DNA from 4 places in the Streptomyces sp. NPDC028298 genome. Region 2 is predicted to be linked to each of the others. Evidence: riboswitches for the same ligand, from Rfam matches in the RefSeq annotation. Region 2 holds a riboswitch; each other region holds the start of a gene.

Region 1 (4,188 bases), on a different contig from region 2:
TCCGCCGGTGCTCGTGTCCGTCGCGTGCGTCCCGGTGCCGCTCAGTCATGACGCGATCCTGCCAGGCATGGCCTCTCGCGCACCGCGTGCGGGCGGGCTCCAGGACGTATACGACCCGCCAAGAGCCCACGGTTGTATGTGATTTGAGTCACATCATGTCGTCGGATCGCAGACGTCGCGCCGGTCGGACATTTGCCGCGGATCACACCCCGTGGTCGACCCGCTACGACCCCGCACCGGCCCGGAGGACCCTCACCGGGCGACCCCTTCGAGCCGTCCAGGGGTGTGATGACGGCTACAGCCTGGGCGTGACGGGGATCTCGTCATCTAAACCCCCCTCAGTTCGAGCCGCGAACCCGAGGCGCGGACCCCAAGCGGAGCACGGAATTCCGAATCCGTTCGAACCTGCCGAACCGTTCCTCCACACAAGCGGAATGGGGATCCACCGTTCAGGACACCACCCGGTCCGGCCCAGTTCATCTTCCGTTCACCCAGGTTGCCTACGGTCCACCTGCCACTGACGTCCAACAGAAGCCTGGGTAAATGGAACACATCACGCTCCTCCTCGGAATCGTGATCGTCACCGCTCTCGTGTTCGATTTCACGAACGGTTTCCACGACACCGCCAACGCGATGGCCACCACCATCTCGACCGGCGCACTCAAGCCCAAGGTCGCGGTGGCCATGTCCGCCGCCCTCAACCTTGTCGGCGCCTTCCTCTCCGTCGAGGTCGCCAACACGATCTCCAAGGGCCTCGTCGACGAGACAGGCATCCGGCCAGAGGTGATCTTCGCCGCGCTCGTCGGCGCGATCCTCTGGAATCTGGTGACGTGGCTCGTCGGACTCCCGTCCAGCTCCTCGCACGCCCTCATGGGCGGCCTGGTCGGCGCCACCATCGCCTCCGCCGGTACCGGCGCCGTGCACGGTGACGTCCTGGTCGGCAAGGTGCTTCTGCCCGCCGTCGCCGCCCCGATCGTCGCCGGTCTGGCCGCCATGCTCGCGACCCGGCTGTCGTACAAGCTGAGCGGTGGCGCCGACACCAAGGCCACCAAGAAGGGCTACCGCGCCGGCCAGATCGCCTCCGCGGGCCTGGTCTCGCTGGCCCACGGCACCAACGACGCGCAGAAGACGATGGGCATCATCACCCTGGCCCTGGTCGCCGGTGGCGCCGTCGCTCCCGACTCCGACCCGCCGGTCTGGGTCATCCTCTCCGCCGGTCTCGCCATCGCGCTCGGCACCTACCTCGGCGGCTGGCGCATCATCCGCACGATGGGCCGGGGCCTGACCGACCTTCAGCCGCAGCAGGGCTTCGCCGCCCAGACCAGCGCGGCGACGGTCATCCTGGCCTCCTCGCACATCGGCTTCTCCCTCTCCACCACGCACTCGGTCTCCGGTTCCGTGATGGGCGCCGGTCTCGGCCGCAAGGGCGGTGTGGTCCGCTGGTCCACCGCCACCCGCATGGTCGTGGCCTGGGTCCTCACGCTGCCCGCCGCCGCCCTGGTCGGCGCGCTCGCCGAATGGGTGACCGGTTTCGGCGCCTGGGGCACCACGCTGGTCGCGGTCTTCCTGGTCGGTTCCAGCTTCGCGATCTGGCGCCGCTCGCGCCGCGAGGTCGTCGACCACAACAACGTGAACGACACCGAGGAGCCCGCCGGTGTGGTGACGCAGGCCATCGCCGCGGTCACCCCGCCCCCGGCCGGCACCGTGGCCGAAGGCCTCACGGCCACCATCCCGGCTCCGGCCGAGCCCACGGCGAACCCGTCGGCGCCGTCCCGAGTGGCCTGAGAACCGAAGGAAGAAACAGCATGAGCATCGACTGGTCAGCCCTCGGATCCGTGTTCGGGGTCAGCCTCGGAGTGACCGTGGCCCTCGTCGCCCTCTTCACCCTCGGCGTCGCCGGCCTCTCCAAGAAGGAGTCCGCCCAGGGCGGTTCCGCGGTCGCGGCGGCCACCGGCGCGTACGTCTGCTTCGCGGCCTGCGCCGCGGCGGTGGCGTACGGCATCTCCCTGATCATCACCAAGTAGCCCGGCGACGGCCCGGAACCGGGCCGAGCCGAGCGGTACCGCGCGTGGGGTGCGGGACGGATCACCGTCCCGCACCCCACGCGTATGTGGGCCTGCGCACACTGTCCCTCCGCAGGTCAACAGCCAGTTGACGGCCGTTCTCGCCCCGTGGTGGACTGCCGGAGCCAAGTACGGCGGCATGAGAGGAAGCCGGTGCGAATCCGGCGCGGTCCCGCCACTGTCATCGGGGAAGAAACTCCCCGGGAGCCAGGAACTCTCACCGCCGGTCTCGTCGAACCAGGGCGTGGACACCCTGAGTGAGGACATATCGCCATGCGCGGCTGCCCGTTGCCCGTTTCGCTGAGTACGAGGGTTCCGCTCCACCCCACGGCCGGCTGACCCCGTGCGTGCCGATCGCGTCTTCGCGTACGGCGCCGCCGCAGGCCTTCTCGGCGACCTGTTGCTCGGCGATCCCCGCCGAGGGCATCCGGTCGCCGCTTTCGGGCGGGCCGCCGCGACCGTCGAACGGACACTGTGGCGCGACCACCGCGGGTGGGGCGCGCTGCACACGGCCGTCTGCGTCGGCGGCGCCACCGGACTGGCCGCGCTGGCGAGTCGTACCGTACGCCGCTCCCCCGCCGCCTCCGTCGCCCTGACCGCCGCCGCCACCTGGGCCGTCGTCGGAGGCACCTCACTCGGCCGCGAGGCGCGGACGATCGGCGGCGCGCTCGCGGCCGGTGACCTCGGCGCGGCCCGGGAGCGGCTGCCGCACCTGTGCGGACGCGATCCGCAGGCGCTGGACGCCGACGGCGTCGCGCGCGCGGTCGTCGAGTCCGTCGCCGAGAACACCTCCGACGCCGTCGTGGGCGCCCTGGTCTGGGGGGCCGTCGGTGGTGTGCCCGGACTCGTCGCCTTCCGCGCCGTGAACACGCTCGACGCCATGGTCGGACACAGTTCCCCCCGCCACCGGCGCTACGGCTGGGCCTCCGCCCGGCTCGACGACCTGGCCGGCTGGCCGGGAGCCCGGCTGACCGCCGTCCTCGCGGCCGTGGCCGGACCCGACCCGCGCGGAGCCCTGCGGGCCTGGCGCGCGGACGCCCGCAAGCATCCGAGCCCCAACGCCGGGCCCGTGGAGGCCTCGTTCGCGGGCACGCTCGGCGTGCGGCTCGGCGGCACCCTCTCGTACGGCGGACGGGTCGAGCACCGGCCCGTGCTCAACGGCGCGGGGCGCGCCGTCCACGTCCACGACATCGAACGGGCCGTACGGCTCTCCCGGCGCGTCGGCTGGCTCGCGCTCGGCGTGAGCGCCGCCGGGCGGGTTCTGCTCACCGGGGCCGGACGGGTTCCGTTCACCAGGAAGGGGCGCACCGCATGAGCGGCGGACTGCTGATCGCCGGGACCACCTCGGACGCGGGCAAGAGCGTCGTGACCGCCGGGATCTGCCGGTGGCTGGCGCGCCAGGGTGTCAAGGTCGCGCCCTTCAAGGCCCAGAACATGTCGCTGAACTCGTTCGTGACGCGCGAGGGCGCCGAGATCGGGCGGGCGCAGGCCATGCAGGCGCAGGCCGCCCGTGTGGAGCCGACCGCGCTGATGAATCCGGTGCTGCTGAAACCGGGCAGCGACCGCAGCAGTCAGGTCGTCCTGATGGGCAGGCCGGTCGGCGAGATGAGCGCCCGCGGCTTCTTCGGGACGACAGGGTCCGCGACGGGCCCCGCGCCGGGCGCCGCGGCGCCCGGGGACCGGCTGCGCGGGGGGCGCCAGGAAGCACTCCTCGCCACCGTCCTCGACTGTCTGACGCAGTTGCGGGGCACGTATGACGCGGTGATCTGTGAAGGGGCCGGCAGCCCGGCCGAGATCAATCTGCGGCGCACCGACATCGTGAACATGGGGGTGGCGCGGAACGCGGGGCTTCCCGTGCTCGTCGTCGGCGACATCGACCGGGGCGGGGTGTTCGCCTCGTTCTTCGGGACCGTCGCGCTGCTGTCGCCCGAGGACCAGGCGCTCGTCGCCGGATTCCTCGTCAACAAGTTCCGCGGTGACGTGAGCCTGCTGGAGCCGGGGCTCGACATGCTGCACGGCCTGACCGGGCGGCGCACCTACGGCGTGCTGCCCTTCCAGCACGGGCTCGGCATCGACGAGGAGGACGGGCTGCGGGTCTCGCTGCGCGGCGCCGTCCGCGAGTCCG
Region 2 (4,188 bases):
GGTCACCTGCTGACCCGTACGACCTGATTACCCCGCCCCGTGGCGGCCGACTCGCGAAAGGAACCCCTGATCACCGTGACGGCGACCCAGAGCTTCACCGGAGACGCGAACCCCTACGGAGGCGGTGACCCGTACGCGGACTACCGCACCACCGACTTCCCCTTCACCCGGTACGCCAACCTGGCGGACCGGCAGCTCGGCGCGGGCGTCGTCGCCGCCAACGACGAGTTCTTCGCCCAGCGCGAGAACCTTCTCGTCGCCGGGGCCGCCGAGTTCGACCCCGAGCACTTCGGCCACAAGGGCAAGGTCATGGACGGCTGGGAGACCCGGCGGCGCCGTGGCGCCTCCGCCGAGCACCCGTGGCCGACCGCCGAGGACCACGACTGGGCCCTGGTACGGCTCGGTGCCCCCGGGGTGATCCGCGGGATCGTCGTCGACACCGCCCACTTCCGCGGCAACTATCCGCAGGCGGTGTCGGTCGAGGGCGCCTCCGTGCCCGGTTCGCCCTCCCCCGAGGAACTCCTGGCGGACGAGGTGAAGTGGACGACTCTGGTACCGCGCACGCCGGTCGGCGGTCACGCGGCCAACGGATTCACCGTCTCCGTCGAACAGCGCTTCACCCACCTGCGGGTCAACCAGCACCCCGACGGCGGCATCGCCCGGCTGCGCGTGTACGGCGAGGTCGTGCCCGACCCGCGCTGGCTGTCCGCCCTCGGCACGTTCGACGTGGTCGCCCTGGAGAACGGCGGACAGGTCGAGGACGCCTCCGACCTCTTCTACTCACCCGCCACCAACACCATCCAGCCCGGCCGTTCGCGCAAGATGGACGACGGCTGGGAGACCCGCAGGCGACGCGACGACGGCAACGACTGGATCCGCTACCGGCTCGTCGCCCGGTCCGAGATCCGCGCCTTCGAGATCGACACGGCGTATCTGAAGGGCAACAGCGCCGGCTGGGCCTCGGTCTCGGTGCGCGACGGCGATGGCCCGGACGCGGGGGAGTGGACCGAGATCCTGCCCCGCACCCGCCTCCAGCCCGACACCAACCACCGCTTCTCCCTCGCCGCACCCGCCGTCGCCACGCACGCGCGCGTGGACATCTTCCCGGACGGGGGCATCTCCCGCCTGCGCCTCTTCGGCTCCCTGACGGAGGAGGGCGCGTCCCGCCTGACGGCACGCCACCAGGAACTGGGCGGCTGAGCGGCCCGGTTCGGTCCGCAGCCGGGCACACCACGGGGGACTCCGCTCCTCCGGAAGGGGCTCCCCCTTCCGGAGGAGCGGGCTCACCGCACGCCGGGGCCGCCCCCGGCCGGATCCCCGCTCGTCATGCCGCGTGTCCGCCGTCCACCGCGAACTCCGCCCCCGTGACGTATCCCGCCTCGCTCCCCGCCAGGTACGCGACGATCGACGCGACCTCGTCGGCGGTGCCGAAGCGGCCCACGGCGGTCAGCGCGCTCTGGCCCGGCGCGTACGGGCCGTCCGCCGGGTTCATGTCGGTGTCGACGGGACCGGGATGGACGATGTTGGCGGTGATCCCGCGGCCGCCGAGCTCCCGCGCCAGCGCCTTGGTCAGGCCGACCAGCGCGGACTTGCTCATCGCGTAGAGCGTCCCTCCCGGACCGGGCACGCGCTTGGCCATGCAACTGCCGATCGTGACGATCCGCCCGCCGTCCCCGAGATGCGGCGCGGCCGACCGGGAGGCCAGGAAGACGCCCCGGACGTTCACGTCGAGCACCCGGTCGACGTCCGCCGGGGTCAGGGACTCCAGCGGACCCAGGACCCCCACCCCCGCGTTGTTGACGAGGACGTCGAGCCGCCCGAACTCCGCGACGACCCGGTCCGCGACCGCGCCGGACTCCGCAGCGTCGGAGGCGTCCGCGCGCAGGGCCAACCCCCTGCGCCCGAGCGCCTCGACACCCCGTACGACGTCCTCCGCGGCCTCCTTGCCGCTCACATAGGTGATGGCCACGTCCGCGCCCTCGCGGGCCAGCCGCAATGCCGTCGCGGCCCCGATGCCCCGGCTCCCGCCGGTCACGAGGGCCACCTTGCCGTCCATGTCTCGCTGAGAGGTCTGAGAGGTCTGAAGGGTCTGAAGGGTCTGAGAAGTCATGAACCCATCCCAGCCGCCGCGGCCGCGGGACGCTGGCGGCGAACGGACACCGACATCGGCGGATGACATGATGACCGGCGACATAAGGCGACGGCGGAACGAGGAAGCCGGTGTGAATCCGGCGCGGTCCCGCCACTGTGACCGGTGAGCGCGCTCCGGCATGCCACTGCCCCGACCGGGGTGGGAAGGCGGAGCGTTCGGGGATCCGGGAGCCAGGAGACTCACGCGGTCGCCTCCTCGATCGACACCGGGGCGGATCTCCCCGGGAGGGGAGTGGTGCGCTGTGCCCGAGACGCCGGCGGAAGAGATGTCGGGGGAGTCCGCGGCGGTGCGCGGACCCGTGCCGTGCCGGGTCGTCGTGTGCCGGGACTGCTGCTGCGGCAGTCCCAAGGTGACCGGGGTGGACCACGCCGCACAGACCGCGCGGCTGCGCGCCGAGGTACCGGTGCGCGTCTCCGAGTGCCTCGACGTGTGCGACCAGGCCAACGTCGTCGTCGTACAGCCGTCCGCGGCGGGCCGGGCGGCCGGCGCGCGGCCCGTCTGGCTCGGACTCGTCAACGACCCCGAAGCGACCGAGGACATCGTGACCTGGGTACGCGCCGGCGGTCCGGGCGTCGCTCCGCCGCCGGACATCCTCGACCTGTACACCTTCACCCCGCCGGGGCGCCCGGCCGACTCCTGAGCCCGCGCACGCAGGGGCCGGCCGACCCGCCCCGGGGCGCCGAATGCGACGCCCCGGGGCATTTTGACGCCGTGTCAGGACGCAACGGGCCAAGGCCGTTTGCGTCCAGTCGATCTCTCTTCCACCCCGCCTGACCTGCGGCGAAAGTAGTTCTTGCCACCGGGCGACCCGCCCGGGACGACCTCCACGGCTGCACCTGCAGGGCAGCCGGGCGGTCGGTGACGTGCCTTCGCCCGTACGACTTCCACGCCGCAGGAGAGATCATGAAGTTCAGCCACGCCGTCCGCCGTACCACCGCAGCCGTCGCCGCCGTCGGCGCGATGTCCCTCGGCATGGTGGCCACCACCGCCGGCGCAGCACACGCCGTCGCGTCCTGCTCCGGGGACGTGTCGATGTACGGCACGCTCTCGGACGGCCGGCTGACGTACACGCAGATCGCGCCGGACACCGGCAACCGCGTCAAGACGCTCATCGGCCCGAACCTCGGCTTCACGCCCAAGGCGATGGCGACGCTCAACTTCAACACGGTCCTGGTCACGTCGACCACCGGCGACCTCTACCGCGTCGACATCCAGACCAACAACACCTCCCTCGGGGTCGCGGGAGTCGTCAAGATCTGGGACGGCGGCTGGACCTTCGACAAGATGGTCTACGACGGAGCCGGCCACCTCTACGGGACCGTCGACGGCCAGCTCCACCAGTACGTCGTCTCCCAGCCCAAGCCGGCGGGCTCGGAGCACATAGGCCAGCACGTCGTGATCGACACCGGCTTCGTCCTCAAGACGCTCGCCGCCGCGGGCGACGACCGCATCGTCGCCTCGACCGCCGACGGCCGGCTGCTCAGCTACAAGATCAACGGAGTGGACGACTGGGACCTCTCCGTCCTCAAGGCGAGCGGCTGGTCGGCGGTCGACTCGCTCTCCTCGCCGGGCGGCGGCCTCTACTACGGCCGCACCAACGGCGGCATGTACTGGTACTCCGACGCCGACCCGACCGACGGTGACGGCGGCGACATCACGTACCACTCCGACGACCCGGTGGACGCCTCCGGCTGGACCCAGAGCCTGCTGTCGGCCTACGCCAACAACTGCGCCTACGTGCCGGCGGCGCCGCCGAAGTCCGTCCAGGGCGGCACCATCTACCGCAGCGAGGTCATGGACCGGGCCAAGAACTGGTACAACCGCAACGTCCAGTACGACCAGGGCGCCTCCGCCGTGGACGTCGACGGCGACCACTCCTACCGCACCGACTGCTCCGGCTTCGTCTCCATGGCCTGGCACCTCACCACCTCGCTGACGACCGAGACGCTGCCCAGCGCGAGCACGCAGATCAGCAAGACCGCCCTCCTGCCCGGCGACGCGCTGAACGACTACTCCGAGCACGCCGTCATCTTCGC
Region 3 (4,188 bases), on a different contig from region 2:
AACTGAAAAGCTTCGTCACATCGCGTCAGCGCCGCACGCGGGGCATCCCCAGCCCGATCCACGAGATGATCTCCCGCTGGATCTCGTTGTTGCCGCCGCCGAAGGTGAAGATCACGGCCGAGCGGTAGCCGCGTTCGAGTTCGCCGTGCAGGACGGCGCCGGCCGAGCCCTCCTTGAGGACACCGGGAGCCGCCACGATCTCCATCAGCCAGGCGTACGCGTCCCGGCGCGCCTCGGAGCCGTACACCTTGACGGCGGAGGCGTCCTGCGGGGTGAGCGTGCCCTCCTGGACGGCGTTCACCATGCGCCAGTTGAGGAGTTTCATGGCGTCCAGCCGGGTGTGCGTGCGCGCGAGGAGGCGGCGCACCCACGGGAGGTCGACGACGCGGCGGCCGTCGGCGAGCTTGGTCTCCATCGCCCAGCGCTGGACGTCGTGCAGGGCGCGGATGGCCATGGTGCCGTGTGCCGCGAGGGTGACGCGCTCGTGGTTGAGCTGGTTGGTGATCAGCCGCCAGCCCTTGTTCTCCTCGCCGACCCGGCGCGTGGCGGGGACGCGGATGTTCTCGTAGTAGCTGGCCGTGGTGTCGTGCGAGGCGAGCGTGTTGATCAGGGTGCAGGAGTAGCCGGGGTCGGAGGTCGGGACGAGGAGCATGGTGATGCCCTTGTGCGGCGGGGCGTCCGGGTCGGTGCGGACCGCGAGCCACACCCAGTCGGCCGTGTCGCCGTTGGTCGTCCAGATCTTCTGGCCGTCGACCGTGTAGTGGCCGCTCTCCTCGTCGCCCTCCCGCACGGCCCGGGTCCGGAGCGCGGCCAGGTCGGTCCCGGCACCGGGCTCGCTGTAGCCGATCGCGAAGTCGATCTCACCGGCCAGGATCTTCGGCAGGAAGTACGACTTCTGCTCCTCCGTTCCGAACCGCATGATCGTCGGCCCCACCGTGTTGAGCGCCATCAGTGGCAACGGCACCCCGGCCTGGGCGGCCTCGTCGAAGAAGATGAACTGCTCCATCGGGCTCAGGCCCCGCCCGCCGTACTCCTTGGGCCAGCCGACCCCGAGCCAGCCGTCGGTGCCGAGGCGTCGGATCGTCTCGCGGTAGAAGCGCTTCTGCGCCGCGGGATCGCCGTAGCGGGCGTAGGCGTTGTCCGGCACCAACTCGGCGAAGTAGAGACGAAGTTCGGTCCGCAACCGCTGCTGCTCCGGCGTGTATTCGAGATGCACGGCGCCTCCTGCTCCCCGAGCCCGACCTGACGGCGCACACCGTAGAACGTGTTCCAGAAATTGGGAATGCCGATGACGCGGACGGCTACGGGGAGATGACCTGCCGAGGGTGTGGGGTGCAGGCGTCGGGGCGAGGCGTGGGATGCGGGTGTGGCTGCGGGGTGCGCACGAGGGGGCGGTGTCCGGTCTCCCGGGCACCGCCCCCTCGTGCGGGCCGGTTTCCCGGCCCTCGCGCAACAGCGTGGCTCGTACGTCCCCTGTCGCCGTCAGTGGCAGGGGAACCCGAGCAGGTGCCGGGCGTCGTGGACCCACTCGTGGACGTTCTCGCCGGAGACGAGGGAGGTGGCGCCCTGTTCGGCACCGACGAAGTAGAGCAGGACCAGCATGAGGATGCCGAAGAACGCCGCCCAGGGGACGATCGCGCCGATCGGCAGCTTGGCGGGAACGGCGGTGGGCGTGGCGGTCGGCTGGACGACGGACTGCGCCATGGGCAGAACCTCCTGGGGAACTCGCGTCCCGTCTCGGTGGTGCACAGGACGACAGCCACGGGTCTGACTTGCCCGCGTCTGTCACCCCTGGCCGGAGTGACATGTGCCGGGCTTACAGTGGCGCGACCGTGCCGGATTTCCACCGGGCTTCCGTCGAACCGTCGTCAATATCCATGTGACCGTACCGCGAAGCAGTCGGCCCGGCCAAGGGCGCACACCCCGGCGCTCCGTGCGCCCTGCGGTTCGTGGAGCATGACGGTGGGACAGTAACGTGCCTGATGGGCCCGGGGATTCCGCCTCTGTCCACGGGTACGCCGCACGATCCGCACCACACGACGGACGGAGCGGGCTGGACCATGGCACACGGTCCGAGCCCGCGACACATGAGAGTGAAGGCATGACCAGCCGAGTGATCTTGATCTCCGCGGCGATCAGCGAGGCGCTGCGCGAGGCCCGCTTCGACGACGGGAGTCCGGTGGACGCCTCGGGCCTGCGGGCGGCACGCGCGGCCGCCGACGCGGGCGCCGTTCCGGCGGGCGGACGCCTGTGGGTCTCCCCCACCGCGCGATGCCGGCAGACCGCCGAGGCACTCGGACTCGAAGGCGCCGCCGAGACACCGGAGTTGGCCCCGCTCGACGTGGGCCGCTGGCGCGGGGCGACGCTGACCGAGGTGAGCGCGAAGGAGCCGGAGGCGGTGGCACGCTGGCTCGCCGATCCGACGGCGGCGCCGCACGACGGCGAGTCTGTGGTGGCGTTCTGCGACCGGGTGACGGAACGCCTGGACACGGCGGCCGGTTTCGACGGCCGCACCGTCGCCGTGGTGGAGCCCGAGGTCGTACGGGCGCTGGTGGTACGGGTGTTGGGGGCGCCGGAGCATGCGTTCTGGCGTGTGGACGTGCCGCCGCTCACCGTGACGGAGTTGAGCGGGCGCGCCGGACGCTGGAACCTCCGCGCCGGACGCCCGCTCGTCGGGCCTGCCTGATCCGGGTGGGCCGGGTCTGCGCTGCTCCGGGCGACGATCCGGGGCCGCCCGACGTGGGCCCGCGAGGCCTCACCGTAACGTGGCGATGAAGTCCGTGCAGGAGCGCGCGCATTCGCGGCATTTCCGCGCGGCGGCCTCCGACCCCGGACACGCGTCGAAGGCTTCGGCGCACTCCAGGCAGACGTCCCGGCACCACTCCAGCCGGGCGCGGAGCTCCCGGTCGCTGAGCCCCGGATGACGGGACAGCACATGGCAGGTCGCCTCGCAGACCTCCGCGCACAGGATGCCCGACCGCCGCGCGGCCTCCTGCTGCTTGGGCCCGTCGGGATCCATGAGGCTCGCGCGCAGCGTGGAGGTCCTGGCGCATTCGGCGCAGGCCCGGGCGCACTCGAAGCGGTCCTCCAGGTACCGGAAGAGCTCCTGCTGTGATGGCGTCGTCGTCACAACAGGCGGGTAGCCGGAGGGAGTCGGTTCAAACAGCGCGAGGCCACGCGCTCAGGCGCCGGCCGCCTCCCGGGAGATCTGCTCGAACTGAGCCCCCATGGCCTCGGAGAGAGCCTGCGCCGCCGACAACGGGCGGACCATCACGGTGAATTCGTCGATGCGGCCCTCCTCGTCGAAGTGCAGGAAGTCGCAGCCGTTGATCTCCTTGTCGCCCACCTTGGCCGTGAAGACGAGCGCGTGGTCGCGGCCGTCGGCACCGGCGATCTCACGGACGTAGCGGAAGTCGCTGAAGACACGCCAGACGCCCCGCAGGATGGCGGCGGTGATCGGCTTGCCCGGGTACGGCTTGAAGGCGACGGGGCTGGTGAACACGACGTCGTCGGCCAGCAGCTCCTCGACCGCGTCGAGGTCTCCGGCCTCCACGGCCTTGCGGAAGGAGTTCATTGCGCCCGCCTCTCATACTCAATTAGTTGATTAGGTGTGGATAAGATTAGTCCTGTGAGTGCGGGGCGTCTAGCCTTGCCGGATGGCATTGCGCAACGCGGTACTGGCCTCGCTCCTGGAGGGTGAGGCGTCGGGGTACGACCTGGCCAAGGGCTTCGACGCCTCGGTGGCCAACTTCTGGATGGCGACCCCGCAGCAGCTCTACCGGGAACTCGACCGGATGGAGTCCGAGGGGCTGATCGAGGCCCGGGTCGTCCAGCAGGAGCGCCGGCCCAACAAGCGGCTCTTCTCGCTGACCACGACCGGCCTCGAAGCGCTCGCTTCCTTCACCTCGGCACCCGCGAAGCCGACCGCGATCCGCGACGAGCTGATGGTCAAGGTGTACGCCCTCGACATGGGGGACGCCGACGCCGTCCGCGCGGCGATCGCCGAACGGCTGGAGTGGTCGCGCGCCAAACTGGCGCACTACGAACGGATCGGCGCCCGCCTGCTCGACGGGCGCACCGAGGACGCGTACCTGGCCGAGGCGGAGCGCGTGGGCCCGTATCTCACACTCCTGGGAGGGCGCGCCTTCGAGCAGGCGATCATCGACTGGGCGGAGCGGGCGCTGAGGA
Region 4 (4,188 bases), on a different contig from region 2:
GGGTAGCGCATGGGACGCAGGGTGAGTTCGAAGCCCGGGTCGAGCAGGTTCTTCTCGGTTGAGCTCATTACTGGCAGGCCTCGCAGGACTCGGGGTTCTCAAGGGAGCAGGCGACGGCGTCGGGGTCGGCCGCCTGCTGGACGGGGATCGTGGTCTCGGGCCGCGCCTGGGCCTGGGCCGCGCGGGCGATGCGCGTCGCGGGCCGGGACCGCAGGTAGTACGTCGTCTTCAGGCCCGACTTCCAGGCGTAGGAGTACATCGAGGAGAGCTTGCCGATGGTCGGCGTCTCCAGGAACAGGTTCAGCGACTGGGCCTGGTCCAGGAACGGGGTCCGGGCCGCCGCCATGTCGATCAGGCCGCGCTGCGGGATCTCCCACGCCGTGCGGTACAGGTCGCGGACGTCCTGCGGGACCCAGGTGAAGCCCTGCACCGAGCCGCTGGACTCGCGCAGCGCCTCACGGGTCTGCGCGTCCCACACGCCGAGCTTCTTCAGCTCGTCCACCAGATAGGAGTTGACCTGGAGGAACTCGCCGGAGAGCGTCTCGCGCTTGAACAGGTTCGACACCTGCGGCTCGATGCACTCGTACACGCCCGCGATCGAGGCGATGGTGGCGGTCGGAGCGATGGCGAGCAGCAGCGAGTTGCGCATGCCGACCTCCGCGATCCGCTGCCGCAGGGCCGCCCAGCGCTCCGGCCAGTTCAGCTCGACGTCGAAGTGGTCCGGGTGCAGCACGCCGCGGGCGGTACGGGTCTTCTCCCAGGCCGGGAGCGGTCCGTTGCGCTCGGCGAGGTCCGCGGAGGCCTCGTACGAGGCGAGCATGATCCGCTCGGCGATCCGGGTGGACAGCGCGCGGGCCTCGGGCGAGTCGAACGGGATCCGCAGCTTGAAGAAGACGTCCTGCAGGCCCATCGCGCCGAGACCGACCGGACGCCACTTGGCGTTGGAGCGGCCCGCCTGCTCGGTGGGGTAGAAGTTGATGTCCACCACGCGGTCGAGGAAGGTCACCGCGGTGCGCACGGTCTCGTCGAGCCGCTCCCAGTCGATGTCCCCGCCGGTCACGAACGCGCCGAGGTTGACCGAGCCCAGGTTGCAGACCGCCGTCTCCCCGTCGTCCGTGACCTCCAGGATCTCGGTGCACAGGTTCGAGGAGTGGACCGTGTGGCCCGGCTCCGCCGTCTGGTTGGCGGTCCGGTTGGCGGCGTCCTTGAAGGTCATCCAGCCGTTGCCGGTCTGCGCGAGGGTGCGCATCATGCGGCCGTAGAGGTCGCGGGCCGGGATGGTCTTCCGGGCGAGCCCGGCCTCCTCGGCCTTGCGGTAGGCCGCGTCGAACTCGTCGCCCCACAGGTCGACCAGTTCCGGCACGTCGGCGGGGGAGAACAGCGACCAGACGCCGTCCTCGTTCACCCGGCGCATGAACTCGTCCGGGATCCAGTGCGCGAGGTTCAGGTTGTGCGTACGCCGGGCGTCCTCACCGGTGTTGTCGCGCAGCTCCAGGAACTCCTCGATGTCGGAGTGCCAGGTCTCCAGGTAGACCGCCGCCGCGCCCTTGCGCCGGCCGCCCTGGTTCACCGCGGCGACCGAGGCGTCGAGCGTCTTCAGGAACGGGACGATGCCGTTGGAGTGCCCGTTGGTGCCGCGGATCAGCGAACCGCGGCTGCGGATGCGGGAGTAGGACAGTCCGATGCCGCCCGCGTGCTTCGACAGCCGCGCCACCTGGTGGTAGCGGTCGTAGATGGAGTCCAGCTCGTCCAGCGGCGAGTCGAGGAGGTAGCAGGACGACATCTGGGGGTGCCGCGTACCGGAGTTGAAGAGCGTGGGGGAGGAGGGGAGGTAGTCGAGGCGGCTCATGAGCCGGTAGAGCGCGGCGACCTCCTCCACGGAGCGGACGGTGTCGTCCTCCGCGAGACCGGAGGCCACCCGCAGCATGAAGTGCTGGGGCCTCTCGACGACCTTGCGGGTGATCGGGTGCCGGAGCAGATAGCGGCTGTGCAGCGTGCGCAGCCCGAAGTAGCCGAACCGGTCGTCGCCCTCGGCGTCGATCAGCGCGTCGAGGCGGTCCGTGTGCAGCCGCACGAACGCGGCCGTACGGTCGGCGATCAGGCCCTCGTGGTGGCCGACGGCGACCGACTCGGAGAAGGTGGTGACGCCCTGGGAGGCGGCCTCGGCGGCGATGGTGATCGCGAGCAGCCGGGCGGCCAGCCGGGAGTAGGCGGGGTCCTCGGAGATGAGACCCGCGGCCGCCTCGGTGGCCAGTTCGCGCAGCTCGGCCTCGTCGGCGCGGGCGGACCGGCCGCGCAGCGCCGCCGCGGCGACCCGGCCGGGGTCGGCGTCGGGGAGGTCGGCGGTCAGATCCGTCAGGGTCCGCAGCAGCGCGGTCCCGGGACCGTCGGTCTCCACCGGGGCCTGCTGCGCGGTCACTGAAGCCGGATCGGCTGGCGCGATGGTCACGTGGGGCTCTCCTCGCTCGGCACGGGGCCTTACGGGGGGCACGGGGCACACGGGAGCGCTTTCGGGCAGCAGCGCTCCGCGTCCACCGGCCCATTCCGCGAGGCCCGGACGTCGTCGGCACCCGGGCCGGTCGGCCGGGGCGCGCTGTCGGCAGGTCCTCGGACTGACGCGAGTACGGGCACACGCAGACGCGAACACGCACAAGTACACCGTTGCGGGACAGTTCCGGATTCGCACCGGATTCCCCTGCGGCGACAGCGACCATGAGCATACATCTTGTGCCGGGCTTCGGGACTACCCCCACATGTTGTGTCCGCTCGATGTCCGAGAGCGCTACGGAGCGTGCTGGAGCGTCAACTCGTAAGTGAGCAGCCGGATGTCGTCGAGCTCCGGGAAGGGGTTCCAGTCGCGCTCCGGAGTGCGGGTGAAGCCGATGCGCTCGTAGAGCCGGTGGGCGCTGTGCATCGTGCGCTGGGTGGACAGCACGAGGCGCGCGCAGCCCTCCAGGGCCCGTGCCCGCGCCACGCAGGCGCGCACGAGGGCCTCGCCCGCGCCCCGGCCGCGCGCCTCCCGCGCGACCGCCAGCATCCGGATCTCGGCCTCCCCCTCGTGCGCCGAGTCGGCCATGGGGCTGCCGTCCGCCGCGAACGTCACACTGCCGAGCACCCGGTCCCCCTCGGCGGCCACCAGCACCTCGGCGACGGCCGCGCGCCCCGCGACGTCCCGCAGCCTCGTGAGGTACGCGTCGCTCTCCCCGAAGTCGAGCAGCCCGTCCCCGAGATAGGCCCGGGCCGCGATCTCACCGATGACGGGGTACTCCTCGGGCCGCGCCGGGCGGATGACGATGTCCATGCGGGCGAGTGTGCCCGACCGGCACGGCGACGGGCCGCCGGTTTTTCACCGGCGGCCCGTCGTTCACGACTCTCCCGGCACCGGCCGGTGGGCCGGTGCCGTCCCCGAGCTCGCCTAGTGGCTCGCGTCCGCCGTGGCCGGCGGGAGTTCCGTCTCGACGCCCGGATCGCCGGAGTCGGCCGTGTAGTCCCCGGGCGAGGTCTCGTCCACGCCCTCCGGGGCCTTGAGCGCCCTGAGGACGAAGGTCAGGACGACGGCCACGGCCACGTTCAGGACGAACGCCGTCAGACCGATGTAGCCGATCTCCCCGATGCCGGGGATCTCCTTCGAGCTGCCGCCGAAGTGTTTCTGCGTCGGGGAGGCCACGCCGTAGGCGGCGATCGTGCCGTAGAGCATCCCGACCGCCCAGCCGCCCAGCAGCGCCCAGCGGTGGAACCAGCGGGTGAACAGACCGCCGACCAGCGACGGGAAGGTCTGCAGGATCCAGATGCCGCCCAGCAACTGGAAGTTGATCGCGACGGTCTTGTCCATGGTCAGGACGAAGACCAGCGCGCCCACCTTCACCAGCAGCGAGACCAGCTTGGAGACCCGGGTCTCCTGGCGCGGGGTCGCGGCCGGGTTGATGAAGTCCTTGTAGATGTTGCGGGTGAAGAGATTCGCGGCAGCGATCGACATGATGGCCGCCGGGACGAGCGCGCCGATGCCGATGGCGGCGAAGGCGACGCCCGCGAACCAGTCGGGGAACATGTTCTCGAAGAGCTGGGGGATGGCGAGCTGGCCGTTGGTGACCTTCACGCCCGCCGCGATCGCCATGAACCCGAGCAGGGCGAGCAGGCCCAGCATCAGCGAGTACAGCGGCAGGATCGTGGTGTTGCGGCGGATCACCT

What was found. Region 2 has a riboswitch for cobalamin ahead of ACZ4TO_RS06425 ((2Fe-2S) ferredoxin domain-containing protein). Riboswitches for the same ligand answer to the same signal wherever they lie in the genome.
Region 1: another riboswitch for cobalamin. It lies ahead of ACZ4TO_RS08885 (cobalamin biosynthesis protein); the one in region 2 lies ahead of ACZ4TO_RS06425 ((2Fe-2S) ferredoxin domain-containing protein).
Region 3: another riboswitch for cobalamin. It lies ahead of ACZ4TO_RS17875 (CbtB domain-containing protein); the one in region 2 lies ahead of ACZ4TO_RS06425 ((2Fe-2S) ferredoxin domain-containing protein).
Region 4: another riboswitch for cobalamin. It lies ahead of ACZ4TO_RS37570 (ribonucleoside-diphosphate reductase subunit alpha); the one in region 2 lies ahead of ACZ4TO_RS06425 ((2Fe-2S) ferredoxin domain-containing protein).

What each region holds. Positions count from the first base shown of each region.
Region 1 is NZ_JBVHTL010000002.1:65,863-70,050, forward strand. It holds gene ACZ4TO_RS08870 (class II aldolase/adducin family protein) at 1-49, opposite strand, end outside; gene ACZ4TO_RS08875 (inorganic phosphate transporter) at 544-1,785, shown strand; gene ACZ4TO_RS08880 (hypothetical protein) at 1,806-2,024, shown strand; cobalamin riboswitch at 2,159-2,299, shown strand; gene ACZ4TO_RS08885 (cobalamin biosynthesis protein) at 2,407-3,378, shown strand; gene ACZ4TO_RS08890 (cobyric acid synthase) at 3,375-4,188, shown strand, end outside.
Region 2 is NZ_JBVHTL010000001.1:1,453,662-1,457,849, reverse strand. It holds gene allB (allantoinase AllB) at 1-27, shown strand, start outside; gene alc (allantoicase) at 76-1,200, shown strand; gene ACZ4TO_RS06430 (3-oxoacyl-ACP reductase family protein) at 1,325-2,056, opposite strand; cobalamin riboswitch at 2,174-2,349, shown strand; gene ACZ4TO_RS06425 ((2Fe-2S) ferredoxin domain-containing protein) at 2,418-2,792, shown strand; gene ACZ4TO_RS06420 (tachylectin-related carbohydrate-binding protein) at 3,056-4,188, shown strand, end outside.
Region 3 is NZ_JBVHTL010000003.1:614,334-618,521, reverse strand. It holds gene ACZ4TO_RS17880 (acyl-CoA dehydrogenase family protein) at 26-1,216, opposite strand; gene ACZ4TO_RS17875 (CbtB domain-containing protein) at 1,483-1,704, opposite strand; cobalamin riboswitch at 1,742-1,881, opposite strand; gene ACZ4TO_RS17870 (histidine phosphatase family protein) at 2,102-2,686, shown strand; gene ACZ4TO_RS17865 (four-helix bundle copper-binding protein) at 2,756-3,130, opposite strand; gene ACZ4TO_RS17860 (nuclear transport factor 2 family protein) at 3,182-3,574, opposite strand; gene ACZ4TO_RS17855 (PadR family transcriptional regulator) at 3,657-4,188, shown strand, end outside.
Region 4 is NZ_JBVHTL010000011.1:267,606-271,793, reverse strand. It holds gene ACZ4TO_RS37575 (ribonucleotide-diphosphate reductase subunit beta) at 1-68, opposite strand, end outside; gene ACZ4TO_RS37570 (ribonucleoside-diphosphate reductase subunit alpha) at 68-2,449, opposite strand; cobalamin riboswitch at 2,582-2,730, opposite strand; gene ACZ4TO_RS37565 (GNAT family N-acetyltransferase) at 2,783-3,301, opposite strand; gene mctP (monocarboxylate uptake permease MctP) at 3,416-4,188, opposite strand, start outside.